4 regions of the Pedobacter sp. KBW01 genome follow, and region 1 is predicted to be linked to each of the others. Evidence: riboswitches for the same ligand, from Rfam matches in the RefSeq annotation. Region 1 holds a riboswitch; each other region holds the start of a gene.

What was found. A riboswitch is a leader RNA that binds a small molecule or an ion and turns the genes downstream of it on or off. The one in region 1 is predicted to bind S-adenosylmethionine.
Region 2: another riboswitch for S-adenosylmethionine. It lies ahead of DBR40_RS11280 (SusC/RagA family TonB-linked outer membrane protein); the one in region 1 lies ahead of DBR40_RS08835 (peroxiredoxin family protein).
Region 3: another riboswitch for S-adenosylmethionine. It lies ahead of DBR40_RS13285 (O-acetylhomoserine aminocarboxypropyltransferase/cysteine synthase family protein); the one in region 1 lies ahead of DBR40_RS08835 (peroxiredoxin family protein).
Region 4: another riboswitch for S-adenosylmethionine. It lies ahead of metH (methionine synthase); the one in region 1 lies ahead of DBR40_RS08835 (peroxiredoxin family protein).

What each region holds. Positions count from the first base shown of each region.
Region 1 is NZ_QAJQ01000007.1:555,095-562,599, forward strand. Features, by position in the region: gene DBR40_RS08830 (peroxiredoxin family protein) at 1-972, opposite strand, end outside; gene DBR40_RS08835 (peroxiredoxin family protein) at 994-2,310, opposite strand; SAM riboswitch class I at 2,484-2,594, opposite strand; gene DBR40_RS08840 (S24 family peptidase) at 3,170-3,865, opposite strand; gene DBR40_RS08845 (helix-turn-helix domain-containing protein) at 3,949-4,152, shown strand; gene DBR40_RS08850 (hypothetical protein) at 4,155-6,179, shown strand; gene DBR40_RS08855 (ATP-binding protein) at 6,191-7,087, shown strand; gene DBR40_RS08860 (hypothetical protein) at 7,092-7,505, shown strand, end outside.
Region 2 is NZ_QAJQ01000010.1:151,255-158,759, forward strand. Features, by position in the region: gene DBR40_RS11270 (AraC family transcriptional regulator) at 1-410, shown strand, start outside; gene DBR40_RS11275 (peroxiredoxin family protein) at 450-1,721, opposite strand; SAM riboswitch class I at 1,859-1,965, shown strand; gene DBR40_RS11280 (SusC/RagA family TonB-linked outer membrane protein) at 2,285-5,449, shown strand; gene DBR40_RS11285 (SusD/RagB family nutrient-binding outer membrane lipoprotein) at 5,461-6,897, shown strand; gene DBR40_RS11290 (YtxH domain-containing protein) at 7,038-7,238, opposite strand.
Region 3 is NZ_QAJQ01000012.1:1,106-8,610, reverse strand. Features, by position in the region: gene DBR40_RS13305 (queuosine precursor transporter) at 1-674, shown strand, start outside; gene DBR40_RS13300 (hypothetical protein) at 704-1,156, shown strand; gene DBR40_RS13295 (homoserine dehydrogenase) at 1,367-2,611, opposite strand; gene metX (homoserine O-acetyltransferase family protein) at 2,725-3,783, opposite strand; gene DBR40_RS13285 (O-acetylhomoserine aminocarboxypropyltransferase/cysteine synthase family protein) at 3,817-5,148, opposite strand; SAM riboswitch class I at 5,422-5,532, opposite strand; gene DBR40_RS13280 (hypothetical protein) at 5,746-6,753, shown strand; gene DBR40_RS13275 (trans-sulfuration enzyme family protein) at 6,810-7,505, opposite strand, start outside.
Region 4 is NZ_QAJQ01000002.1:94,533-102,037, reverse strand. Features, by position in the region: gene DBR40_RS01545 (histidine decarboxylase) at 1-449, opposite strand, end outside; gene DBR40_RS01540 (S41 family peptidase) at 603-2,210, opposite strand; gene murQ (N-acetylmuramic acid 6-phosphate etherase) at 2,401-3,207, shown strand; gene DBR40_RS01530 (hypothetical protein) at 3,378-3,944, shown strand; gene DBR40_RS01525 (Bax inhibitor-1 family protein) at 3,984-4,739, shown strand; SAM riboswitch class I at 4,856-4,959, shown strand; gene metH (methionine synthase) at 5,123-7,505, shown strand, end outside.

The DNA.
Region 1 (7,505 bases):
GGCAATGGCCTCTACTCCTCTTTTCTGGTTTTTGTTAAACCATGGCGAAAGAAATACCGTTTGATCGGTACAGTTCGGGCACCAGGTACCCACAATTTCTACAATTACCACTTTACCTTTGTACTTATCGTCGCTTAGCGAAACCGATTTCCCGGCAAGATCAGGGAAGGTAAAATCGAGCTTTTTATAACCTTCTTTTAAGAATGTAATTTTGTAGGGATCGGGCAATTCGGCTTTATCGTCTTTTGCACCATCAAATTTGGTATTATCGTAAATTCCGGCCGAAATTACGCCGCTGATGGTACCATCAGGATTGATTTTACCTTTGTAAATTTTAGGACTTGGGCCCGTAAAGCCCGAAAGCACAAACTCATCACCTTGTACAGTACCTTCCAGTTCGCGGCTATCGCCGGTTACCTGCATAATTACCCCGGTTAGCTTGTTTCCGTTTTGTTTTAGTATCGCCACCTTGTCAGGCACCTGTTCTTTTGAATAGAACTTAAGCTCCCATTTGCCCGATATATTGGCCGCCGGTGCCACATCTTTACCCGGCTCAACAAAGCGGTACTTTTTGCCATGCTCGGCAGTAAAAGGAAGCGAATTGCCCCTGAAACCCGGCACCAAACTGCGATACTCGCCTGATAATGTACCATCATCATTTATTTTGGCTACCAGGGCTGCATCGTAAGTATTCATTTTAATAAATACCGAATCGGGTGCAATGCGTTTTACGTGGAAATCATCGCGACGGGTGCCATTTAACAGGGTAAAAGTAGCATGTTCGAAATCCTTGCCTTTAAATTCGAAGTTAAAAGGCACCTGGGTTTCGCTTACATTAAATACACCGCGCCAAACCCCTTCTTTTATTGTTTTTTCTACAGCTACCGGTTTTACACCATCGGCCAAAACCTGTCCACCAATAAACAGTGAACTGAGCAAAACTGCTCCTTTAAAAATTTTATGTACGCTCATTTTATTTTGGTTTTTTAATGATTATTTTCCTTTTATCGATTCATTCTTGTTTACTGCAGCAGTTTCTGGTGCTGGTTCAGCAATCAGTTCGTCTAGTACGCGATTAAATTTCTTCTCGTAATCGTCGTAATATTTACCTGTTACCGTGCCGGTGTAGCCGGTGTAAATTTCGCGTACCTCTCCTTTTCTATCGATGATAATGGTAGTTGGGAAAGCAATAAATTTGTTGAGTGCGGGCAGTTTCTGTGCTACCAGTTTCTTATCGGCCAGCCCACCGAATAGGATATCGTATTTGATATTGTATTTATCTCTCAGCTTTCCGAGCGTGTACTGGGCATAGGCCAGACTGTCTTTTTGTTCAAAACCAATGGCAATGGCTTCTACTCCGCGTTTTTGGTTTTTGTTAAACCAGGGCGAAAGAAAAACAGTCTGGTCGGTACAGTTCGGACACCAGGTACCCACAATTTCTACAATTACCACTTTGCCTTTGTATTTATCGTCGCTCAGCGAAACGGCTTTACCCTTAAGATCAGGAAAAGTGAAATCGAGTTTTTTATAGCCTTCTTTTAAAAAGGTTAATTTATAGGGATCAGGCAGGTTGGCATCGTTGTTTTTAGTGGCATCGAACTTGATGTTTTTATAGATACCAAAACCCTGATCTCCTGATAGCGTGCCATCTTCATTTACTTTTCCTTTAATAATAAAAGGACTTGGACCGGTAAAGCCCGATAAAGCGAACTCATTTCCTTGTATGGTGCCTTCAATTTCACGGCTATCGCCTACAACCGTCATAATTACGCCCGTAAGCTTATTCCCGTTTTGTTTCAGCACCGCAATTGATGCAGGAACAGCTTCTTTACTGTATAATTTAAGTTCCCATTTGCCCGATAGGTCGGCAGTAGGTTTTACATCTTTACCGGGCTCTACAAAGCGGTAGGTTTTACCAGGCTCGGCCGTAAATGGCAGAGAGTTCCCCCTGAAACCTGGTACCAAACTCCGATACTCACCACTTAATGTACCATTGGGTTCTATTTTGGCCACCAGGGCTGCATCGTAAGTATTCATTTTAACGAAAATCGAATCCTTTCCAAGACGCTGCACATGGAAATCATCGCGACGGGTACCATTTATCAAAGTAAAAACAGCGTGTTCAGGATCTTTGCCCTTAAATTCGAAATTAAATGGAACAGCCGATTCGCTCACCGTAAATACACCGCGCCATATTCCTTCTTTAATAAAGGCTGCGGGTGGTTTAACTGTTGCCGAAAAGGCCGAACTACTGATCAATAGCCCCAAAGAGAGGCCTTTTAGTGTGGGTAGATAGTTTTTAAAGTTCATGTTTATGGTTTTAGTTTAGTAATTCTGTTTTAAAACCCTGTGGAGCAGACATACCATTTCCATGACTGGTAAATTACCAGCCGCTTAATCAAAAAAGAAAAGCATGTTTGAAGCTGTAAATGCTATTTACAACAGCAGGAGTTTTGTAGTTTAAGTGTTTTCATATCTTAGTTAATTTATTTTTCCCCCGAAAAATTTCGGACGAATGAGTAAAGCACTTATTTCATTGCTGAAAAGTTGCTAGAAGATCGACGAGGCTCCCTCTCCCTTCTTCTGTATAAATCATCTACTAGTATAGGGCATAATACCAGACTTCTATAAAAGGCAAAAAGGAAAAAAAGGAAAAAACGGCCTTTAGCATATCGCTAAAGGCTTTTTTTATGGTTTATAGGTTGGTAATTATTTTATTTCCAAATTTCCAATCTACCATTTACTACCAGAATACTACCATTTTGGAAAGGCAAGATGATATTTTAAAGGGAGTTGCTACCATTTATCACGAAAAAATAGCTTAAAAGGTATTTAAAAGCTGTTTATCCAGAATTTAAATTTCTTAATATGGCGGCCATAGGTAAGACTATTTTACTGTAAAAAAAGTTAGAAATATAAGAAAATTTTACTCTTTTTTGGGTTGGTAATGCAGTTGGTTGTGCAGTTGGTTGTGCAAATCGATGTAGTTTAATGCATTGTAAATACCCGTAAAAAGTATAAAAATAGGCTAAAAAAGCTTATAAATCGAACAAACACCCCCCTATAATGCAATCAGCATATTTATGGTCAAGTATTTAAATACTTGAATACTAGCTAATTAAGGTTGAATAAAATTGGTTATTTATAAAAAGATATGTGTGCGCGCCGGTTAGCTCATGCTATTGATTCTTATACTAGCTTTGATCAATGCCATTGCTTTAACCTTCTTTAGCTTAATATCTTTAGGTGCATGGTGTTGGTTTTGAGAAACCAATTTGATATAATCATCCCCTTTGTCTGATTTCTGCACGTACTTTACTAGGGTCATATCATCGCCATGCTCGTTTATATAGACTAAGTACATTTCGCCCCAATAAATACCGTCTTGAAGGTCGTTTATAAGTTTATACATCACAATATCACCACTTTTAAGCAATGGGTACATACTGTCTCCAATAATTGGTAACGCCCCGTCACATGAAGGCATATTTGGGATAGTTATGTAGTCTATAATATTGTGCTTTCCATTAAATGTAGGAAGCACACTCGCAGCAGCGTTGGTATCATAAAGCGGTATTCGTTGCAATTCTCTCTTTTTATCCGTCTTTAATAAAAAAGTCTGCTCAGGCTCTACAACAGATTCATTTATATCGGATGCAATCATTTTTCCCCTACCTGTCATAAGCCAAATAGGATTAATATCAATGAATTTGCTAAGAATATTTTCTAATACATTAGAGCCGATACTCTTATTTTCTTTAATAGCTTTTGAGATTGAGCCGCGTGAAACGGCTAATTTATTCTCAAACGCATAAAGGCTAATGCCTTTATCTTCAATATACTGACTAAGTCTTTGTGCTACCATATGAAAAAAATCTTACAATAAATTTGGTTATAAGAAAATAGTCTTATACCTTCGTGTAAGTATTTACAAATATGTGAACAAGCATGGAACAAACAAAACCAAAAGTAGATTATCCTGAAAATCTTTATTTACGGGAAGCCGTAAAACAATCAGGTATTTCAATTACACACTTAGCAAAAAAGCTGGGCTTCAGCAGGAAGGTGGTGAGCGACACCGTTAACGGAAAATACAAAGGCTCAAACATCATCCCTTCTTTAAAAGAACTTCTAAACCTCAAAGGAGAATAACAATGCCTCAATTATGGAATAACATTTTGGTAGTAACCAAAGATGAACTTGTGCCAAATTGGTACAAAAAGGAAAATACCCTTTATAGCGAAATTACCCGATATGCTAACAAAGCGTACGGTATTAAACGTGTTCAGCTGGGCGGTAACGGCCGTCAGATGTTTATTTCTTTCGATAGTTTGCCCCCAGTTGTTCAGGATGGCATCGGTGATCCCCGGAAATTAAACCATGTACTTGACCAGTTTTATAAAGTTGATGGCGAAGCCGTAAAATTCTTTACAAATTTCAAATTTGAAGACGGAACTTACCTTGATACCGAATTTCAGGAGCGGTATATCATCAATGCAAGCGTTTTAAAGGCCATAATTTCGCTTAGAAGTGCCAGGGAAAACGAACGTAGGACAAAAGGTAATTTTAGTGGTGCGGGAATTGCTCAAACCCTATTATCTGATGCACAAAGCTTCAATGATATACTAGAAAAAAAGTACAAAGTTAGGCACACTTTGCCACCAGGTGAAAAGCAATTTAAAAAGACTTTAAAGGACTTTGAAACCATTGGTTATGCTGGCATTATTTCAGGAAGGCATAAAAATGCCAACCGTCGTAAAGTTGATGATATTACCATTGAGCTACTAAACAATCTTTTTGCCGGACAGCCAACCAAACCGACTGCTACAGAAGTTCATCGTCAGTATGAGGCTTTTTTGATGGGTTATTTGGAGGTGATCAATAATGAAACATCTGAAATATACAACCCTTCAGACTTCAAAAAGCTTGGTGCTACAACAGTAACCAATTACATAGCACAATGGAGCAATAAAATTGGTACGCACGGCAAACGTAGTGGTGACCGTCAAAAATTCATGCAGCAGTTTAGCCCTTACCACTCTTTATTGAAGGCGAAATTTGCAGGTAGCATAATTTCAATAGATGATAGGCAACCGCCTTTCAAAATGGCAGATGGTAACCGTGTCTGGTTCTATAACGGCATCGATTTAGGTTCTGAAGCTTTCACCTGCTGGGTTTATGGGAAGAGCAAAGAGGGCATTATCATGGAGTTTTACCGCCAGATGGTAAGAAACTATGCTGATTGGGGTTTCAACCTTCCTGCTGAACTTGAAGGGGAAATGAGTTTGAACAGCTCATTTGTTAATACCTTCCTTAAAGAAGGCGCGATGTTCCAGTATGTGCGTATTGAAGCCAATAAAGCACGTGCCAAAAGGATTGAAGCTTATTATAGGCCATTGCGTTATAATCTCGAAAAAAAGCGTATTGGATGGCTTGCAAGACCTCATGCATTATCAGAAAGTAATCAACCTGGTTCGCAACCAGCACCCACACTCTCTTTTAATGACATTGTACAGGGCTGTCTGGAAGATATAGAAACATGGAACAACATGCCTCACAGCGTACACACGCACATGAGCCGTTGGGAAGTGTTTTGCCAAAAACAAAATCCAGATTTACAGCCAACAAATTACGCCGCAATACTTCCGCACATCGGTTACAAAACCCCTACGAGCTGCAACGTTGGAATGATACAGCTTAATAACTCATTATTTCTTTTGGGAGATGAAGGCCGTATTGCTACAGGTAATAAGCTTATCAGTTTGATGACACATGTTGAAGGCAAAGATGTAGATGTGTATTGGCTGGATGATAACGAAGGTAAAGTGCTTAAGGCACATGTGTATATCGGTAACCAGCTTATTTGCGAAGCGATAGAAAAACCACGTTACCAAAGGGCTAGAATCGAACAGACCCCAGAAGATTTAGCGAACCGCGAAATCATGAGCGCCTATGTGGCCACTATCGAAGCATACGGCAGAAGACAGAAAAAATCTATTGACACCCTCACAATTATTGACAACACACCTAAGCCTAAGAAGTCGTTTATCATGCCCGGACTCAAAAAGCAGGTTGAAGTAGTAAACTACGAAATGCCTGAGGTTTTTGATGAACCTGAAGATGATGAAACCCCCGTACTTCAGTCATTCGGCCTCAAATCATTAAAAGACAGATTTTAAACCATACAGTTATGTTGAACATTACACAAGAATTTAAAACAGAAGCTTTAAAACAGCTTTTAGAACAACGCCAAAATTTTACCGGCTCCGATGCAGCTTTCGCTAAACAATGGGGGCTTAACAGCGCAGTATTTAGCCGCCTCAAAAATGGCGAAACTGCTAATTTAATTCGTGATACGCAGTGGTTGGCCATTGGCAGGGAATTGGGGCTATCATTGAATGAAAAGAAGCTTAAAACGACTAGAACAGATGTTTTAACGCTGCTCGAAGAGGATGTTACCTTTTGCCAGCAGTATGCTAAATCAAGAATGTTTATTGACGATAGCGAGATTGGTAAAACGGTTGCCGCCCGTTATTTAGCCAAAACGCTTAAAAACTGTTTTTATATAGATGCTAGTCAGGCAAAAACAAAGCAGCTGTTTGTTAGGCTTATTGCCAAAACTATCGGTATCGATCATGATGGAAGGTATGCAGATGTAAAGGCAAACATCAAATATTACCTTAAAATGCTACCTAATCCGATGGTAATCATTGATGAGGCTGGCGATCTTGAATATAAGGCGTTTTTAGAAATCAAAGAATTTTGGAATGCTACAGAAAACGCTTGCGGATGGTATTTGATTGGAGCTGATAGCTTGTTAGCATTGTTTGAAAAAGGCATAAGGAACAAAAAAGTCGGTTTCCGCGAAACCTTCAGCCGCTTTTCAAGCAATTTCACCAAAGCCACCCCGAATAACTTACCTGATAAAGTAATATTCTATCGCAAGCTTATTACCGATGTTCTACAGGGCAATAGTGTGCCGCAAACAAAGATTACCGAGGTGGTTAAAGCCTGTCTCAAACAGGATGAAAGCGGGAATATTTCAGGTTTACGCCGCGCTGAATCTTTACTAATCCTAACCGCTTAATAATATGTCGAGAGCATTAACCATACGCAACATCCTTGACAAAAAGCATCAAACATTCGCTTTTACCGGGCTTTACCATGAAATATTTGGTAACCCGGAAAAATCGGGTGCATGGTTGATTTATGGGAAGGATAAAAACGGTAAAACTTGGGGTACGCTTTTGCTGTCTGCTTACTTCAGCCTGATAATGGGTGTAAAGCTATTATACATTTCAGCTGAACAGGGAATTAGTGCCAGCTTCAAAGATGCCATAATAAGGGCTAAACTAGACCCTTCAAACAAGAATTTTCACTTTAAGGGATATATATCTCTTCAGGAACTTTATGTGCTTTTAGGCAAAAGAAATCCCCCTTTAGTGGTGGTCATTGATAACATAACCTTCTATACCGACGAACTTAAAAACGGTGCGCTTAGAAAG
Region 2 (7,505 bases), on a different contig from region 1:
TTAAAATACTCGAGGTATTGAGCCATACCAAAGAGTACGATTTACTGGCCAGTCAGGGTTATACCAATACCTACCAGCTAAAAGATAACGACAGGATGGATAAGGTATTTAAGTATGTGTTCGAAAACTTTGCTACCGATATGCAACTGGACGATGTTGCCGCGTTGATTAACATGAATAAACAGGCTTTTTGCCGTTATTTTAAAAGCCGCACCCAAAAAACTTTTGTTGAGTTTGTAAATGAAGTACGTATTGGCCATGCCTGCAAGCTGATTACTGATGGCGAAAGGCAAATCGGTAACCTGGCTTACGAATGTGGTTTTAATAGTCTGTCTAATTTTAACCGGTTTTTTAAAGAAGCCAAAGGTGTAACCCCACGCGATTACAAAAAGATGGTGGCTACGGCTTAGTACTTTTAATTAACCAGGGAACAAAGCTTTAGATTGCATTTACTTTTTCAATAAAGCATCAATCTCGGTATTAAACTCTTTTTTAAATTCGTCGTAAAATTTGCCTGTAGCCGGACCATTAAAGCCGGTGTGTATTTGGGCAACATTTCCCTGTTTATCGATAATAATGGTAGTAGGGAAAGATACAAACGAATCTAATGCAGGTAAGGATTCGGCTACCACTTGTTTATCGGCTGTACCGGCAATAACCTGATCGTATTCGATACCAAAGCGCTCTCGGAAACGGCTCATTACTTTTTTAGCATATTCTGGTTCAGTAGAGCGTTCGTAATGTAAGGCAATAACCTCTACACCACGTTTCTTGTTTTCTTTATACCAAGGGGCAATAAAGGTAGCTTCATCTACACAATTGGGGCACCAGCTGCCAGTGATGGTTAAAACAACTACCTTGTTTTTGTATTTTTCATCTTTTAACGAAATCTTTTTTCCATTAACATCTGCGAAACTAAAATCGAGGGTTTTATAACCCGGTTTCAGGTAGGTGAGTTTGTAGGCATCGGGCAGGGCAGCGTTGTCATTCTTAACACCTGTAAAAGGCTGACTTCCTCTTGCACCTAAAATTTCACCGCTTAAAGTGCCATCGGACTGGAAAGTGCCTTTGTAGTAAGCAGGAGAGGAGCCAATAAAGCTTGATAACTGAAATTCGTTACCTTCTACCACGCCTTCCAGGTAGCGCGAATCGCCGGTTACACGTAAAAAAGTACCGGTAAGTTTGTTGCCTGTTTGCTTAAATAAACCTACTGTTTTTTCGTCCTTGCCATTTGGCGATTTGAAAACCACATCGTAGCTTCCGGAGTAATTGGCTGTTACAGGTTTACCGTCTGTTTCGAAACGGTAGTTTTTACGCTCGGCTACAATGGCCAAAGGTTTACCGGTCTGGCCTTGTTTTCTTAATGTGCCGGTAAGCTGATCGCCAGTTATGGCAAATGCCAGTTCGTTATCAAACTGATCGAGTTTGACAAAAAGCGAATCGGCAGTTTGTTTAACTAAACCGCCTTCAAAACTTTCTTCGGCATTGCGGAAATATAATTTCTGCTGACCATTTTTTTCGTTGATATCAAAGTTGAAAGGGATTTCCAATCCTTCTTTTACTTTGGCAACTCCGCGCCAGCTGCCGAGTGCTACAAAGGCATTAGACTTTTCTTTATGGGCTTTTACCCCTGTATGATTGGCCAATACGGTTTGATCTTGTGCAAAGGATATGGTAGTTGATATGGCCAAAACGGCTGTGAAAATTGATTTCAGATTCATTGGGATGTGTTTTAATCGACTAAATTGGTCGACAAATATACGGCTCGTATTTGGCAAGAAAAAATTTTCAGATAAAAATATATAAAAACTATAGAATTACTGGATTTAATTATACCTTTGCCCCAGTTATTTAAAAATGCTTATCAAGAAAGGCGGAGGGAATGGCCCTGTGAAACCTTAGCAACCATCTAAGTTTTAGAAATGGTGCTAATTCCATCCCGGATGAATCTGGGGTAGTTAAGTCAGCAGTTTGCGTTATCCTTATTAATATGGAGCACTTCTGACTTTTGGTTGAGGTGCTTTTTTTGTACCCGGGCTTTTTTGAAAGTAACTTATTTACTAATGATCATTTCCAGATGAAAAAAACAGACGTACTAAAATCTATTTATTTAAACCAAACGAGGTATTTCCGAATGCGTATGCCCTGTTAAGATGCATTCATTTTAACGGGCTTTTAAGCTAACCAATCCTTTCATTTTTTAAACAAAAAATACGGTTTATAGCCGTGGTGGAAAGGTATTGCCCAAATTATTGTCTCCATTAACTAATTATTACAACACAAGATGTTCAAAAAAATTAAATCAATAGCGTTTATTTTGCTGCTCTTTACGGCGCAGCAGTTACTTGCGCAAAATGTACCTGTTGCAGGTACGGTAAAATCGGCCGAGGGCGAAACCCTGCCGGGTGTTTCTGTTTTGATCAAAGAAACCAAACAAGCTACCACTACCGATGGTAAAGGGGTTTTTAGCATTAACGCACCCGAAAAAGCTACCCTTATATTCTCATACATTGGCTTTAAAACCCAGGAAATACCTGTTGTTAAAGGTAGTCCTATCGCTGTGGTATTGCAATCGAGCGATCAGTCGCTTGATGAGGTTGTAGTTACTGCTTTAGGTATATCGCGCCAAAAGAAATCGCTGGGTTATGCCGTTCAGGAATTAAAGGGGCAGGATTTGGCCGAAGCTAAAGAATCGAACCTGGTTAATGCCATGGCTGGTAAAATTGCCGGTGTAAGGGTAACCAATAGCCAGGGAAGTATGGGGTCGTCGCGCGTGGTAATCAGGGGTGAAACTTCCATTGCCGGTAACAACCAGCCACTGTTTGTGGTAGATGGAATTCCGGTTAATAACTCGCAGTTAAACTCGGCCGGTGCCCGGGATTATGCCAATACCATTTCGGATATCAATCCTGAAGATATTGAATCAATGAGTGTGCTTAAAGGCCCAAATGCAGCCGCATTGTACGGATCGCGGGCTGCAGCAGGCGTAATCCTCATCAAAACCAAAACCGGTAAATCGAAAAAAGGATTGGGAATTGCCGTTAACTCGAACGCGGTTTTAGAAAGCCTGCTTACCCTTCCGGTATATCAAAATGCTTTTGGACAAGGCTCTGAAGGTAAATTTAGCTATGTGGATGGTGCTGGTAAAGGTTTAAATGACGGGGTTGATGAGAGCTGGGGACCGAAACTGGATGGCAGACTAATTCCGCAGTTTTTCTCTAAAGGTGTAGCTGTTCCTTTTGAAGCGCATCCGGATAATGTTCGCGATTTTTTCCAAACCGGTTATTCCTTAAATAACGGTGTATCGATTGCAGATGCCGGAGAAAAATACGATTACAGGATCTCTTACAACAATTTAAAGCAGGTAGGTATTGTGCCTAATTCGGGACAGGGGAAAAATTCGTTTGTGCTGAATACCAGCCTTAAAATAACCCCGAAATTAACTTTAACGGCTAATGCCAATTACAGTAAACTTAATTCGGATAACTTACCGGGTACAGGTGGTTCGCGCTCTACGAGTACCATGTTGCAGTTTACCTGGTTTGGTCGTCAGGTTGATATTAACCAGTTGAAAAATTATTTGGATGAGAATGGAAAAACGTTTAACTGGAATAACAGCTATTACAGCAATCCATATTGGGTAGCTTACGAGAATACGGTATCGCAAAACAGGAACCGCATAATCGGGAGTTTAGCGTTGAATTATAAAATCATAGACGGGCTTGATTTAAATTTCAGATCAGGAACGGATTATTATAACGACAGGCGTAAAGTACGGATTGCTTATGGTACCAACGGAACACCATTTGGATCGTACACCGAAAGTGCTTTTACGGTAAACGAAAACAATACCGATGCAACCTTAAACTTTAACAAACAGCTAAACGATGATTTTAGCCTCGAATTGCTGGGTGGGGGGAATATCCGCAGGCAGTATATCGAACAAAACGACCAAAGTGCACCTAAACTGGCCATTGCTGGACTTTATACGCTTAAAAACTCACGCGATCCATTGGTATCATCAAATAACCTGTCACGTTTAAAATCGTATAGTGTGTATGCTTCAGGGCAACTTGGTTTCAGAAATTACCTTTTTGCCAACATTACTGCCCGTAACGATTGGTCGTCTACCTTGCCTGCTCAAAACAGGTCGTATTTTTACCCCTCGTTTAATGGAAGTTTTGTAGCTACCGAAGCTTTGGATATTAAAAGCGATGCCCTTAACTATTTAAAAATACGTGGTGGCTGGTCTAAAGTAGGTAAAGATGCAGATCCTTACCGTTTGATTAATACCTATGTTTTTAGCGCTCCGTTTTATGGAAATCCACAGCTGAATACAGGATCTATTGATCTTAATCCTAACCTGAAACCTGAAACCACCACATCAACCGAATTGGGTGTTGAGGCGGTATTCTTTAACAAAAGATTGCGTTTCGATTTAAGTGCTTACAATACCAATAGTTATAACCAGATTTTAGCGGCAGATGTGAGCCAGAGTACCGGTTTTAGTTCAAAATTGTTGAACGCCGGAAAAATCAACAATAAAGGTATAGAGGCGCAGTTGGGCATTACGCCAATTAAAAAGGCTTTTACCTGGGATATCGATCTAAACTTTGCCGCAAACAGGAGCAGGGTAATTGAGCTGGATGCCGAAAAATTATTAACCAATTATGTTGTAGCTTCTAACTCAGCACAGGTAATTGCTACTGTGGGTCAACCTTATGGATCGTTATTTGGTACCGCGTTTTTAAGAGATGGCAACGGCAATATTATTGTAAATGCAACCGGCGCTCCGGCTACCAACCCAACCAAGCAGGTATTGGGTAAATATACTCCGGATTGGATTGGTGGTGTGTACAACACCTTTAGCTATAAGGGCATTAGTTTAGGCGTGTTGGTTGATGCCAGCATTGGCGGCTCTATTTACAACGGTACATATGCTACAGGTACTTATACAGGCGTGTTAGCCTCAACTTTACCAGGCAGGGCTGCAGAGTATGGCGGTATTGCTTACTATTATCCGGGTAACGATAAAACCAAAGGAACTGTATGGTTAAACGGAGCAGCTCCGGCTGGTGAAACTGTTTACGATGACGGGGTTATTTTTGACGGGGTAACTGCTGATGGCAAACGCAACGAAAAAATATTACCTGCCCAGCAGTATTACAAATCGTTCAGGAATATCGATGAAGCCAATATTTTCAGTGCTTCTTATGTTAAACTCCGCGAAGTGAAACTAAGTTATAACCTGCCAACGAAATGGTTGCGCTCGCTAAGTTTACAGGGTGTTTCGGTATCGCTTGTTGGCCGTAACCTGTGGATTATTCACCGCAATACGGTTGATATTGATCCTGAAGTAGCTTTTAATACCGGCAATGGTCAGGGCTTAGAAAGTCTTTCTAACCCAAGTACCCGCAGTTATGGTATTAACCTGAATGTTAAATTTTAAATATTCCCATCATGAAAAATAAGAAACTCTATATATTCGCCATTTTGGCCCTTGCCTTTTCATCTTGCAAAAAAGAGCTCGATGAGGTGAACATTAACCCCAATGCTCCTGAAGTTGCGCAACCCGATTATTTACTTACGGGAACGACCAAAACCACTGTAGATACCTATTGGGGCGTAACCAATAACATGAATTCGAGCCTGCTTTTTGCGCAGCACTGGGCTAAAGTGCAATACACAGAAGAAGATCGTTTTATCTTTTCGAACAGCAGTTTTACCTCGCTATGGTCTACCGGTTATGCGCAAAGTATTGCAGGCTTTAATAAAATTATCGAACTGGGCGATGCGCAAGGCAACACCAATTATAAAGGTGTAGCATTGGTATTGAGGTCGTGGGTATTTTTATTGCTTACCGATGCTTATGGCGATATTCCATATTCGCAGGCCGGAAAAATAAAACAATTTGTTACACCTGTTTACGATAAACAGAAGGATGTATATTACGGTATTTTAAACGATTTGAAATCTGCTCAAGCAGCACTCGATCCTGCTTCGGGAAAAACCATTGCCGGTGATGTAATTTACGGCAATAATATTGCTTCGTGGAAAAAGTTTGCCAATGCACTGCGCCTCCGTATCGCTTTGCGTATTGCGGATAAAGATGCAACTAAGGCCAAACAGGTAATAGACGAAATACAGGCCGAAGGTGGTGCTTACATCAGCAGTAATGCAGAAAATGCAATACTAAAATATGATGTTTCGCCACAACAGAATCCGGTTGCAGCATCATTCGAAACTCGTAACGATTACCGGATCAGTAAAACCATTGTAGATAAACTTTTTTCGCTTAGCGATCCAAGATTATCGGTATATGCGAGTAGAACCGAAAATACTACGCCCCAAACCTATGTAGGCATTCCAAATGGTTCTACCAACTCCGAAGCCAGTGCTATTGGTTTAGCTAATTCATCTAAACCAGGTACTTATTTTCTGGATGCCAAAGCGCCAGCTGTAATTTTTAGCTATGCCGAATTGCTTTTCGATCGCGCTGAGGCGGCTGCACGTGGTTTCACAACAGAAAATGCTGAGGATTTATATAAGCAGGCTATCCGGGCATCGTTTGCACAGTATAATATCAGCGGAACCGCAGTTGATAGTTACATCAGTCAGACCGCTGTAGTTTATGATGCCGCAAACTTTAAGAAATCAATCGGTGAGCAGAAATGGATTGCATTATTTGGGCAAGGACTGGAAGCCTGGGCAGAGCAGCGTAGACTGGATTATCCGCAGTTAACGGCTTCGGTAAATACGGTGTTAAATGGTAAAATCCCTGTGCGTTTTATTTATCCGGGTACTGAGCAATCGCTAAACGGACAGAATTATAAAAATGCTGTTAGCAGTCAGGGAGCCGATTTATTAACAACAAAACTCTGGTTTGATGCTTTTTAAAACTTAAAACCTCACTGGTGTTTGACCAATGGTTTACAAAGAAAAAGCGCTCCGATTTTAAATCGGAGCGCTTTTTTTGTTGCTAAATTTTACAGAAACAGGTATCTCGATTGATCTGCCTGTTTATTGTTAATGGGTATTCATCTGGCAAAATCTTCGGCAGCATTACTCAGCTTTGATTTCAAATCCTGTGTATAATTTTTTGCCTTATCAGCCCATTGCGGTGCTTTATCCATTAATTCGTCTACTATCGATTGGCCCGTAATTGGGTCCTTCTTCGTGATATATTTTACGCCTGCGTAAACCGCGGCACCAATAATTGCTGTTTTTAAAATTCCCATGTCGTTTTTTTTGTTTTTTAGTTAAACATTTTGAGGTAGTTAAAAGTTTTAGACGGCTTTAGCTTCTTGTTGTTACAGTCTTTGGAGTTTGCATCACAAAACATTAAAACGAAAAAAGTCAGAATTTATTGAATAAGGATGATCTCGTCCCCCTTTGAAGGGGGCAGGGGGATGAGATTTTGTATTTCAGAGCGCGATTAAAGATTACGGTGTAACAGGGGAGATGCTGAAACGAGTTCAGCATGACGGTTAGGGGGAGGGGGATGA
Region 3 (7,505 bases), on a different contig from region 1:
TCAGTGTAGAAGAAACCATTGGCATGAAGAAGTTCGACATCAACCTATTAGGTGTGCCACATCTTTCGTTCGTAATGTCGGCAGGGGTACTAACCTGGCCCATTATCTTCATCATGACAGATATTATAAACGAGTATTTCGGGGTAAAACAGGTAAGGTTTTTATCTATTCTCACTTCTATTTTAATAGCCTTTGCTTTTATCGTGGTTTGGGGATCTATGCATTTAAGCGCAGCCGATTTTTGGGTGCATCAAAATATTAATGGGGAAGACCTGAACATGAACAATGCCTTCGCGGGTATTTTTGGGCAAGGCATGTGGATTATTGTCGGCTCAATAACCGCCTTTATTATAGGCCAGATGGTTGATGTGCTCATTTTTCACCGCATTAAGAAAATTACGGGAGAGCGGGCCTTGTGGTTAAGGGCTACGGGTTCAACACTCATTTCTCAGTTTGTAGATAGCTTTGTGGTAATTTTTATTGCATTTTACCTTAATCCACAATACCACTACACCTGGAAAATGGTTTTTGCCATAGGCTTAGTGGGCTATACCTACAAATTTATTGTAGCCATTTTAATGACCCCGATTCTGTATCTGGTACACCGGATTATTGACGGCTATTTAGGCAAAGATTTGGCGCATAAGTTAATGAAGATGGCAGGCAGAGGATAACAATAAAAACTAACCAAATATAAATACTTATGAAATTAAATTATTTAATGGGCCTTGCTGTGCTCTCACTTGCGGCTTGCAATAGTTCGGCAGAAAAACAAAAAGATCAGTCGCTGAATATTGAAGGCACCTGGCAGTTGGTTTCGGCTACTACCTCGCAGCATGGCAAAAGTGAGGTAACGGATTATACCGGTAAACTGAAAATGATCAAAATGTTTAACAATACCCATTTTGCATTTTTAAAACACAGTGTTAACCCTAAAGATACTGCTGATTTTGATGCCGGAGGCGGAACTTTTGTACTGGATAAAGATAATTATACCGAACACCTCGAATATTATAAAAACAAAAACTGGGAAGGAAAGACTTTTAATTTCAAACTCAGCATCAATAAAGATACTTTAACCCAACAAGGCGTAGAAAAGGTAGAAGGAGAAGGGGTGGACCGGGTGATTATTGAAAAGTATGTTAAAGTAAAATAAAACACAAAAGGCCGGACTCGCTCCGGCCTTTATGCTTAACAACAAAACAAATAAAAAAATTAACCTTAAAAATTAAGAAGCTGTTTAAAAATGAATAAATAATTCACAGGTCTATCAGGTGGGTGAGGACACCCACCTCTAGCGAATCCTAATGGGCGGTGGAGACAACGCCCATTAGATATTTCACAGAAATTTAAACAGTTTCTAAGTTTAAAGGGCTGCCAGTTCTTCGGCAAAAACATTTTCACTCAGCAGCTCCTGCTTGTAAATCTGCCGGCCGGTATAGGCCACAAAAACAGATTGATCTAAAAGCAATTCGCGGTTCTTGATCAGGCTTTCCAGCTTAACTGTTCCAACCACATATTTATAACTATCGGCAGCATAACGTTCGCTAATGTTATCAAATTCCAGTAAGGTAATCAGATCTTCATCTGCGTAGCGTAAATACACTTCCAGTAAAATTTCTTCAGTATGTTTTACACCGTTTTCTGAGTGGTACTTTTTATACTCATAACGGTAATCGTAGCGTAATGCGGCAATATCCGACAATACAGCTGCACCGGTTGGATGGCCACCTGCACCTTTACCATAGAAAAACTGTTTATCGGCAAAAGCAGCCTGTACTGCTACAGCATTATACTCGTTTTCTACATTATACAAGAAATCATCCTTAGCTACTAGTTTAGGCAAAACATAAGTTACCACATCTTTGGTATTTACCTTACGGGCTGTTGGTACCAGTTTGATTTTAAAATTTTTCTCGCGTGCATATTTAATATCGTACTGCGAAAGGTTTTGGATACCAATGTTCAGGATGATATCGGGGTTTACAAATAAACCATAAGCATGGGCCGTAGCAATAGCCAGTTTATATTTCGGATCGTAACCTCCCACATCCAAAATAGGATCGGTTTCGGCAAAACCTAAGTCCTGAGCTTCTTTCAATGCCGAATCGTAGCTCTGGTTTTCGTTAAATATTTTCGACAGAATGTAATTGGACGATCCGTTAAAAATGCCACTTAATGCATGGAACAATTCGTTATCGTAATATTCTTCCAAGTTACGGATAATTGGAATACTACCACACACTGCACCTTCATACAATAGGGAAGTACCGTGTTCTGCCTGTAAATCTACCAGCTCTTTTAAGTGGGTAGCAATCATTTTTTTATTGGCCGAAACTACATTTTTGCCATTTTTTAAGGCGGTAGTTACAATTTCGTATGCAGCATCTGCATCGTTAATCAATTCTACAATTGTATTGATTTCGGTATTATTCAGTATTTCGTTACGATCGGTAGTAAACAAATCTTTATTGAGCGTACGTTTCTTCTTTGGATCTTTTATCGCGATTTTAATGATTTCCAGATTCAGGTTCTGGCTCTGGATAATGTCCAGCAAACCTTGTCCTACAACTCCGAAACCAAATAAACCGATTTTTAAATTCTTACTCATTTTTATTTTGTGATTATACAGATAACCGGATTTTAACCGATCCTATTGTTCTTATATTTGTTTTTGTCTTTATTATTTAGCTTTACGCTTAAGTCTTTCTGCTTTTACTCTTTCTATGCAGTATGCTGTAATTTGATTATTTTCTTATCGCGGCTCTCTTTAATAAAAGTTCCGATAATATTGGTTAAAGTATTGGTTTCGATTAAGAACCCGTCATGACCATATTCAGAATGGATGGTGGCAAATTCAGCACCTGTAATGTGATCGGCCAGGTATCTCTGTTCTGAAATCGGGAATAAAAAGTCGTTTTCGATTCCAATTACCAGTGTGTTTGCTTTAACCAGCTTTAAGGCATCAGCTATGCTTTTGCGGTTGCGGCCAACATTGTGGCTATCCATTGCTTTGGTTAAATAATAATAACTGTATGCGTTAAAGCGATTGGTTAATTTCTCTCCCTGATAATTCTGATAAGACGAAGCCCTGAAATTATCAGTTTTATCGTTTACACTTTCTACCTGTGTGCTGCCATAGGCATTGTAAGTACGATAGCTTAAAAGTGCAATGCTTCTGGCTGCTTTCAAACCTTTAATGCCTCCATCAGGCTTATTGGCATAAAAAGTACGGTCGGTAGTAATGGCTAGTCGCTGACTTTCGTTAAAGGCAATTCCCCAGGGCGAATGCACGGCATTAGTAGCCACTAAAATCAGGTTCTCAATTTTATTCGGCTCAATAATGCTCCATTCAACAGCTTGTTGTCCACCTAACGAGCCACCAATTAATAGTTTAATGGTATCGATTTGTAAATGCGCCGCTAAAAGCTGGTGTGCTGATACAAAATCGCGGATGGTAAACTGCGGAAACGACAAGTAATAAGGCAGGCTGTTAACCGGATTGGTACTTAAAGGATTGGTTGTACCATAATTAGAGCCTAAAACATTAGCACAAATAATATAATGATCGTTTGGATTGAATAAAGCGTTTTGCCCAAACAAACCTTCCCACCATTCAAAAACATCGGCATTGGCAGTAAGCGCATGGCAAACCCATATTACGTTATCTTTCTTTGCGTTTAATTTGCCATATGTTTGATAAGCGATTTGCAGGTTACGGATTTTTTTTCCGCTTTCGAGCTTAAATTGTTTGTTATATTGATATGTTGATGCTGTGCTCATGCTAAAATAATGCTGATGGTAATAAAAAAAGGATTAGGCTTGTAAACTGGCTGCACTTACTGATAAGCCAATTGCTGCAAAAGCCTGCTCAAAATCGGCCTTAATGTCGTCGATATGCTCGATACCAACTGATACGCGAAGCGAGTTCGGTTTAACACCTGCAGCCAGTTGTTCGCTATCGCTTAATTGCTGGTGTGTGGTAGCCGATGGCTGGATAATCAGCGTTTTGGCATCGCCCACGTTTGCGAGGTGCGAAATCAGTTTTAAATTATCGATTAATTGGGTTGCTCTTTCTTTGCTGCCGTTTAACTCGAAAGATAAAACTGCTCCAAAGCCATTGCTTAAATATTTCTTTGCCAAATTATTGTATTTACTGCTGGCCAAACCAGGATAAGCCACTTCTTTAACTGCCGGGTGATTTTCTAACCAGGTAGCCAATTCTAAAGCATTATCTACATGGCGTTGTACACGAAGCGATAAAGTTTCGAGACCTTGCAATAACAGGAAAGAGTTGAACGGCGCAATAGCCGGACCTAAATCCCTTAAACCTTCTACACGGGCACGAATAATAAACTGAATATTGCCAAAAGGACCGTCGACACCGAAAACATCGCTAAAAACCAAACCATGGTAGCCTTCTGATGGTTGACTAAATTGTGGAAACTTACCATTTCCCCAGTTATAATTTCCGCCATCAACAATTACACCACCAATGCTGGTTCCATGTCCGCCAATCCATTTGGTAGCCGATTGTACCACTACGTTAGCGCCATGTTCTAATGGTTTAAACAGGTAACCTGCAGCACCGAAAGTATTATCAACAACTAAAGGAAGATCATATTTTTTGGCAATAGCCGCAATTTTTTCAAAATCGGGCACACTAAATGCCGGGTTACCGATAGTCTCTAAATAAATAGCTTTTGTTTTATCGGTAATTTTAGCTTCAAATTCTTCTGGCACATCCGGGTTAGCAAAATCAACATGAATACCCAAACGCTTAAACGCTACTTTAAACTGATTATAAGTACCGCCGTAAACATGAGATGAAGAAACAATGCTGTCGCCAGCCTCCAGGATATTATTTAAGGCAATAAATTGTGCTGCCTGACCAGATGCTACTGCTAATGCTGCTACGCCACCTTCTAAAGCTGCAATGCGTTTTTCGAAAACATCGCTGGTTGGGTTCATGATCCTGGTATAGATATTACCGAACTCTTTTAAAGCAAATAAATTGGCTCCATGCTCAGCATTTTTAAAACCGTATGAAGTGGTTTGATAAATAGGAACAGCCCTTGAGCCTGTAGTTGGATCGATTTCCTGACCTGCGTGTATTTGTAAAGTTTCGAATTTATATGAAGTTGACATAATCTTTAATGCTTAAATTTTTAAATGTTGAATAATCTGTAGGGATCAGATTAACCTAAAGGTTAAAGCTGTGTGGGCGTATCCCGTTTTAGCGGGACCTTCCAGTTTGAAAAACACAAAAAGGGAAGATTTTTAAATTACTGTATGCAACAGCACATACAAGTAATCGCCTGCATATTGCAACACATAAAAGACATAGAAAGATCTTCTACTTTTTTAAGGTTTGAACCAGGTTCGCTTAGCGATTGAAGATTTAATGTTTTCATCAGTTAAAATTTATATCACCAGATAACACCGTGTTAGCCAGTCAGGAATTGGCACCTTCTCTTTCTGAGGGTTGCCAGTGGGTCATGGAGCCAGTCTCTCGCCACTTCTTTATAAATCAACCTCTGAAGATTGACTTTTACTTAGCTTATTGCCAAATAATATTCCAAATGTCTGAATTTAATTTTAATCCACAAAATAAAATTTTGAATTTAAAGCAAGCTACTGTGAATGAGGGTGCTAATTTTAAATAATTAAGGCTCCTTAAATATTTTAATATAAAGTTAATGGTTAAAACTTTAAGTTTGTGTTACCTATCTAAATCTAATCATCATGAAAAATGTAAAATTCTATGGTTTGGCAATACTATTTACTGTTGCCTGCTTAAATAACGTTAATGCCCAGTTTGGTGGCTTAAAAGATAAACTACTAAAAGTGGGTACAGCACAGGGTGCTAAAGCCTTAGGGGTTGATAAATTCCTGAAACAGCCTGCTGCCATTACCACCAGTTTTGAAGATGTGAATCGCGAAGGCGAGATGATGCCCGATTTTAAATCGAAGGAGAAATTTCAGCCTTTATATTTATTACCTAAAAATCCGGAGGGCGGTTATGTGCTTTGCGAAGGTTTTTACGAAATGACCAATAAAAGCTATTGCCTTAAAGCCGGAACCTTTGCCCCTTCAAAAGGCGATGGCTACATGTTTGCTCCGGTTTTAGGACCCAAAGAAGAAATTGTAGTATCGATATTAAAGAGTGCCGAAAAGCACCCCGAAGTAGAACAGCACGATATTCAGGTTTTATTGTGGACCATTATTGCCCGCACAAAATTTGCCGATTACAGCGGCCAGGTTAAACTTACTGCCATTAAGTTACTTACACCTAAGCAACTTACCCAGTTAGAAGGTGGTGCTTTGGGCATTTTACCTTTTGATGTAATGGAGAAAGCTAAAGATCAGTTGCCATCAGGCTTAAAAGCTGTGTTTGAAGCCGAAAACAATATCAGGCAGTTGGTGGCATCAGGCAATTACACCTATGCTGATATGGAGAAATATGCAATTGTAGCAGGTATGGCACCTCCAAGAAGCGATGTGCCCAGCGGCATCTGGACCAAACATCCTGATGGTTATTATGTTCGCTATTTTCCTTCGGGCTATTCAATTACTAAAGTGCAGATTTATGTACCTAAAGAGTTATTGGCCAACGGCAACAAATTGGTTTACGATGCCGCAGGCGATATTGCTTGTCCGGCCAATACGGGTTCACAACGTTTAGCGCAAACCAATGAGCCTTTAGAAGCCAATTATTCGCTTAAATTAACTACGGTTTGTAACCCGAAATAGTTTTTAAGTCCTATAGATAACCCTATAAGGTTTTAGAAACCTTATAGGGTTAAATGCTAGTTTAAAGCCTGCTCCAAATCAGCAATAATATCATCTGCATGTTCCAACCCAACCGAAATGCGCAACAGGTTTTTAGGTGTTTTACTATCCGGTCCTTCAATCGAGTAGCGGTGTTCAATCAAACTTTCAACGCCGCCTAAGCTGGTAGCCTGCGCAAACAACTGCACTTTATTAACCGCTTTACTTGCTGCCTCTACACCACCTTTTACCAGGAACGACATCATACCACCAAAATCTTTCATTTGGCTTTTAGCAATTTCATGTTGGGGATGCGTTTCCAATCCCGGATAAAAAACAGCTTCTACCTTCGGGTGCTGATTTAAATATTTAGCTACTTTTTTACCATTCTCGCAGTGACCTTTCATGCGGTATGCCAGGGTTTTAATACTGCGCGTTAACAGATAGCAATCAAAAGGCGATGGAACGGCACCACCGGTTTGCTGCACATTCTTAATTTTATCCCACAGTCCATCCTTTTTCGCTGTAATCAAAACGCCACCTAATACATCGCTGTGGCCACCCAGGTATTTGGTACTGCTGTGCATTACAATATCAGCCCCGAGCAAAATCGGGTTTTGTAAAATAGGAGAGGCGAAAGTACTGTCGCAGGCAAAAGTTATATTGGCTGCCTTTGCAATTTTAGTTATTGCACTTATATCCGTAACTTTTAACAAGGGATTGGAAGGTGTTTC
Region 4 (7,505 bases), on a different contig from region 1:
TAATCAATTTCGCCGCTCTCTTGTGTACGGATTACGATATTTGACATATTAAGCAAATGCAGGTTTTTTTGAACACTGTAATGGGTGGCTTCAGAATAATAAACCATACCTTTTGGATGAAGCTCACGGGCAAGGTACAAGCCATATAAATTGCCTTCCGAACCTCCGTTGGTTACATAGCCCCACCAGTTATCTTCGGGCGCACGGAAAAGGCTGGCAAAGAACTGCACTACCTCTTTCTCCAGATCACGCGATCCTACTCCATAAGTAGAAGTAACGAACGGATCGCCGAGGTTGTTCATCGGGTATTTTAAAAACTCAGCCAGTTCCTGGTAATCAAAATCCTTCGAAACCGGATAACCAAGAAATAAATCGGTTTGTCCTTTTACTTTTTCTATTAAAGCACTTAATACTTGTTGATCTTTTGCTGATAAATTGCCTGTTGCCATAATGAATTGGATATATGGGCAAAATTAGTAAAATCGAAATATAGTATCATTATTCTGTTTTAAATAAGAATATTATATTGATTTGTTGTTGTTTTTAGAAATTGTATTTTATGGTCCGTAAGTCAAATGCATCTTAGTGCAAATAAAATACGGCTATTGCATGTTGGCCAATGCCTGTTTAACCGCATTATCGGTTTGGTTTGAGGCTTTGTAGTAGCCCACATCTCCTAAGTAATAGCGGCAAAGTAGTGCTTTAAGGTCGTTTTGAATTACTGTTTTCGCATTGTACAGTTGAAAACGATCGATTGGAACATTTTTACGTTGAATAAAACCAATAAAATCTCTAAAATCATTATCGGTAATGGTAAAGATGTTAATATTCTGTTCTACAAAGTTTGCGCTATATCTGCTCGTTAATACATTAAATACATAATCAGAAAGTACTTTTTTGCTCACCAGGTTACTATAAAATTTATTGTATCCGGTAGTGTCCAGTTTTACGAAAACATCTGGTTGTATACCACCAATTGGCTTAATTTTTTTTACGGGCTGTGTATTTACGCCTTCTGCTTTCTCAATCGAATCCTGAAAAGAAGTGCGGTCGCCGGTTAATTCTCCATCCATCATGCGCTCATCCAGTTCGTGTTTGTAAGCATCATAACCTTTTTTGTAAGATTTTTGGATGCTGCGACCTGATGGTGTGTAATAGCGGGCAATGGTAAGATTTAGCGCAGAACCATCACCAAAAGCAAACTGTTCCTGTACCAGGCCTTTACCAAAAGAGCGACGGCCTACAATTATGCCCCTACCTAAGTCCTGAATCGCACCAGCTACAATTTCACTTGCGGAGGCCGTATTTTCGTTAATCAGCACCGCCAGCTTACCATTTTGAAAGGCACCGGTTCCGGTCGAAAAATAATCGGTACGTGGCTCATGCTTGCCCTGGGTATAAACAATAAGCTTATTTTCGGGCAAAAACTGATCGGCCAGGCCAGTAGCTGCAGTAAAATAGCCACCGCCGTTATCACGCAGGTCGAGGATCAGCTTTTTCATGCCTTTCGCTTTCAGGCTGTTGGCCGCTGAAGCAAAATCGTTATCGGTATTGGCACCAAACTTACTGATGCGTACGTAGCCTGTTTCGCTGTTAATCATATACGCCGCATCAATACTGCTAATATTTACCTTGCCACGGGTAACCATAATGCGGTTGCTTTGTGTTAAGCCCGGATGTAATAAAACCACGCTTAACCCAGTTCCTGCACGCCCTTTAAAGCGGCCAGTTAGCTGGTCTTTGGGTAAATTTCTTCCGCTAACTACAGCAGTATCAATGCTCAGGATTTTATCGCCCAATTTTATGCCCGCCTGGGATGCTGGTCCGTCTTTAACAACGCCCGTAACCATCATAGTGTCGTTAAGCATGTAATACTCTATGCCAACCCCCTCAAAGTTTCCCTCCAGGTTATCGCTCATATCCTGTGCATCGGTTGGCGGCAGGTAAACACTATGCGGATCTAACTGATGTAAAACACTATCAATAGGTAAATTTTGAAGCGAATCGGTATTGATATCATCAACGTAGTTGCCGTTAATGATGTGAAGAATTTCGTTTAATTTCTCGTCGCTGTTGCTGGCCAGCTGTGGACTTTTTTTAACGCCAAAGCCTTGATCTTTGATAAATTTTATGCCCAAAAACATACCTGCTATTAAGATTACAGAATAGCTTATAGCGATCAGTATATTATTACGGGTATTTTTTTTCATCAGCGTTACTGCAAATTTATGAAAATTAGCGGGTTGATATATTTTTTAACTGCATTTTCTTGTCTTTTGTTTATAATTTTTAACATAAATTAACCATAACAAAGGCTGAATTGAATTTTATGAGATATATTTTTGAATTTTTAAAGGTGTATTTAGAAAGAATTTACCGAATTTTATCAAAATTAAATTTATGAATAGAGTTACCGAGCAAGAATCTAACTACAGCCACATCGATAAGATGTCGGTGTTGGAAGTCTTGCAGGGCATTAATAACGAAGATAAGACTGTAGCTTTTGCTGTAGAAAAATCTTTGCCTCAGATCGAAAAATTAACTTCGGCAGTTGCCGAAAGAATGAAAAAAGGTGGTCGTCTTTTTTATATCGGAGCGGGTACCAGTGGGCGTTTAGGTGTGGTAGATGCATCAGAATGTCCGCCTACCTATGGTGTACCTTTTGATTGGGTTGTAGGCATTATTGCCGGTGGAGATACCGCTATCAGAAGGGCTGTAGAATTTGCAGAGGATGATGCTGAACAAGCCTGGGAAGATTTGCAGGAGTTTAATATTAACGAAAAAGACTGTCTGGTTGGCCTGGCTGCATCAGGTACTACTCCTTATGTTATTGGGGGCTTAAATACGGCACGTAAACATGGCGTTTTAACGGGTTGCATTGTTTGCAATACCGGCGGACCAATTGCTGCAGAATCTGACTTCCCTGTTGAAGTGGTGGTTGGCCCTGAGTTTATTACCGGTTCTACAAGGATGAAATCGGGAACGGCACAAAAACTGGTTTTAAATATGCTTAGTACTACGGTTATGGTACAGTTAGGGCGTGTGGTTGGTAATAAGATGGTTGATATGCAATTAACCAATCATAAGCTGGTAGATCGTGGGACACAAATGGTTGCTGATGAGCTGCACATTGGCTACGAAGAAGCTGCTGAGTTGCTGAACCGCTACGGAAGTGTACGTAAAGCTGTAGAAGCCGGACAACATTAACAAATGATTGAAGGATGGAATGACAGAATTGGAGATGGGCTTAAACATTCACTCATTCAAAATTCGTTCATTCAAAATTAAATTAATGACTGAAGGGTAGAATGATTGAATTGGAGATGGGCTAAGAACATTTACTTATTCAAAATTCGCGCATTCAATAATTAAAAACTATGCACGAGATTGAGCCTTATTACCAGTGGCGAGATGATTATATTTCGGCTGAAGATGAACGTTCACCGTTTTATAATACCGAATATTCTGAGCTTTACTTCGATAAGCAGATTTATAACTTTTTACTTCACCCACAATGGGATGAATTTGGATCGAGCACACTGTACATGAAGGTGCTGTATGCCGATTACGATCGCGGTTATGCCATAATAGAGTTTATCGGTGAATGGAACGATGCCATCAACAACGATATTATGTTGCTCAAACGGGATGTGGTAGAGTTGATGATGGATGAAGGCATTAATAAATTTATCCTCATCGGAGAAAATGTGCTCAATTTCCATGCTTCTGATGATAGCTATTACGAAGAGTGGTTTCAGGAGGTGGAAGATGGCTGGATTGTTGGTGTGAATTTTCAGGAACATGTAATTGCCGAGTTTCGCGATAACAACATCGATTATTACATTAACTTTGGCGGCGATTTCGATAATCTGCCTTGGCGTACATTAAAGCCACTGCAGTTCTTTAAAAAAGTTGAAGAATTGCTGACAAAAAGATTGAACTAAATGTTTATTTTTATATAATTTAACACGCAAAAAATTAAAATGGAACAACAAAATTATCAATATCAGGACAACAGTGTTTTTGTACAGGAAAAATCTGTGTCTAAAAAATTCTTCGCTAACGTTTTCTTATGGATGTTCGTTGCATTGAGTTTATCTACAGTAGCTGCTTATCTTTTCGGTACCAACGAGCAGTTAATGCAGTATCTTTTAAATATTAACCCTGCAACAGGCAAAGTTAGTATGTCTATATTTGGTTATATAGCCATGTTCGCTCCGCTAGGCCTGGTTTTATTAATGGGCTTTGGTTTAAGCCGGTTATCATTACCTGCTTTAATAGGCGTATTTATGCTTTACTCTGTATTAACCGGAATTAGCTTAAGCTTTATCTTGTTAACATATACTTCAGGTTCGGTAGTAAGCTGTTTTGCAGGTGCAGCCGGAATATTTGGAATTATGGCATTTATGGGGTATACAACCAATATCGATCTAAGCAAATTTGGTCCGATTCTGATGGTTGGGGTAATTGGTTTAGTAATTGCCAGTGTAATTAATATGTTTATTCAGAGCGAACAGTTCAGCTTGTTTATGGCTTTTATTGGCATTGCAATATTTACTGCATTAACAGCTTATGATGTGCAAAAGATTAAAAGAATTGGCGAAGGTATTGAGGCCAGCGGAGAACAGGTTCTCCAGATTGAATCTAAGAAAATGGCGATTGTAGCTGCGTTATCTTTATACCTGGATTTCTTAAACATCTTCCTGTTCTTACTACGCATTTTCGGAAGCAGAAAATAAACGGTTTAAACAGAACAATATTCTTAAGGCTGTGCAGTTTTGCATGGCCTTTGTAATTTTATTTGGCCACAAGGCGATAATTTTTGGAAATGATGCCGCTTTGTTGCATTTTTGTATGCTTATTAAGAAAGACGGAGGGATTAGACCCAACGAAGTCTTAGCAACCTGTGCCACACAAGGTGCTAAATTCTATTCTGCAAATAGCGGAAACAGATAAGTTTAGGATTACGATTCACGTACCAACTTTTTAGATAAGCCATTAATTTAGGAAACAAGTATGAAGTATTAAGACAATTTTGCCTTTACTTTTTGCTGCCACCTAATAAAAAGTGAGTTATCAATATTTCAACGCTTGATACTTGCTACTTGCTACAACAACAACAATGAGCATTAGAGAAGAATTAGAAAAACGTATTTTGGTGATTGATGGTGCAATGGGTACCATGATTCAGCGATATACCCTAACCGAAGAGGATTTTAGAGGGGAACGCTTTAAAGATCATCCCTGTGATGTAAAAGGCAATAACGATTTGCTTAACATTACACGCCCCGATATTATCAAAACCATACACCTCGAGTACATGGCTGCTGGTGCCGATATTATCGAAACCAATACCTTTAGTACACAGCGAATTTCGATGGCCGATTACCAAATGGAAGACCTTTCTTACGAAATGAGTTTTGAAGGAGCAAGGGTAGCCAAAGAAGCGGCCGACGAGTTTATGGCGGCTAATCCCGATCGCAAGTGTTTTGTTGCAGGTGCCATTGGCCCAACCAACCGTACCCTTTCTATGTCGCCGAATGTTAACGATCCTGGTTTTAGGGCGGTTTATTTTGATGAATTAGAAGCAGCTTATTACGAGCAGGTTCGTGGGTTGGTAGATGGTGGCTCGGATGTGTTGTTGATCGAAACCATTTTTGATACCCTAAATGCAAAAGTGGCTATTGTGGCCATTAAAAAATACGAAGAAGTAATTGGTCGTAAGCTCGAGATTATGATCTCGGGGACCATTACTGATGCTTCAGGAAGAACATTGTCGGGCCAAACGGCGGAGGCTTTCTTAAACTCGGTAATGCATGCCAAACCATTAAGTATCGGTTTTAACTGTGCATTGGGAGCTAAAGAAATGCGTCCGCATATCGAAGAGCTTGCCGCAAAAGCAGGTTGTTATGTTTCGGCTTATCCAAATGCAGGTTTACCCAACGAGTTTGGAGCTTATGATGAACAACCACACGAAACCGCTCACCTGGTTGATGATTTTATTGCATCAGGCTTTGTGAATATTGTTGGTGGTTGTTGCGGTACCACACCTGATCACATTGGTTGCATTGCTAAAAATGCCCGGAAAGCTGAGCCTAGAAAATTACCTGTGCTCGAACCTCATATGCGTTTAAGCGGACTTGAGCCTGTAACCATTACCCCAGAAAGTATTTTTGTAAATATAGGCGAAAGAACTAATATTACCGGATCGCCAAAATTCTCGAAACTGATTTTAGGTGGCGATTATGAAGCTGCTTTAGCAGTTGCATTACAGCAGGTAGAAGGTGGCGCGCAGGTTATTGACGTGAATATGGATGAGGGGATGCTTGATTCGGAAGCAGCCATGACCAAATTCCTGAACCTGATTGCTTCTGAACCTGATATTGCCAAACTACCCATTATGGTCGATTCATCAAAATGGTCCGTGATTGAGAATGGCTTAAAATGCCTGCAAGGCAAGGGGATTGTGAACTCTATTTCCTTGAAAGAAGGCGAAGATAAATTCCGCGAAAGTGCCCGTAAAATTATGCAGTATGGTGCTGCGGTTGTGGTAATGGCTTTTGATGAGCAAGGACAGGCCGATAATTACGAACGCAGAAAAGAAATTTGTAAAAGAAGTTACGATATTCTTGTAAACGAAATCGGTTTCCCGGCAGAAGATATTATTTTCGACCCGAATATTTTAACCGTGGCCACCGGCCTGGAGGAACACAACAATTACGCAGTCGATTTTATTAACGCCACCCGCTGGATCAAAGAAAATCTGCCTCATGCCAAGGTAAGCGGTGGGGTTTCGAATATTTCGTTCTCTTTCAGGGGTAACAATGTGGTTCGCGAAGCCATGCACTCTGCATTTCTTTATCACGCCATTCAGGCAGGTTTAGATATGGGGATCGTAAACGCCGGTATGTTGGAGGTTTATCAGGAAATTCCACCCGAATTATTGGAAAGGGTAGAAGATGTATTGTTAAACCGTAGGGAAGATGCCACTGAGCGTCTGGTAGAATATGCCGATACCGTAAAATCGAAAGGGAAAGAGATTGTTAAAGATGAGGAGTGGAGAAAAGGATCGGTTGAAGAAAGGTTATCACATTCATTGGTAAAAGGTATTGTAGAATATCTGGATGACGATGTAGAGGAGGCCCGCCAGAAATATGCCCGCCCGATTCAGGTAATTGAGGGGCCATTGATGGATGGGATGAATATTGTGGGAGATTTATTTGGTGCAGGTAAAATGTTCCTGCCTCAGGTAGTAAAATCGGCTAGGGTAATGAAAAAAGCCGTTGCATACCTCTTGCCTTTTATTGAGCAGGAAAAACTCGATAATCCCGATCAGGATCAGAATTCATCGGCAGGTAAGGTTTTAATGGCCACGGTAAAAGGCGATGTGCACGATATCGGAAAAAACATTGTGGGTGTGGTGCTGGCTTGTAACAACTTCGAAATTATAGATATGGGTGTGATGGTTCCTGCACAGGATATCATCAAAAAAGCCAAAGAAATAA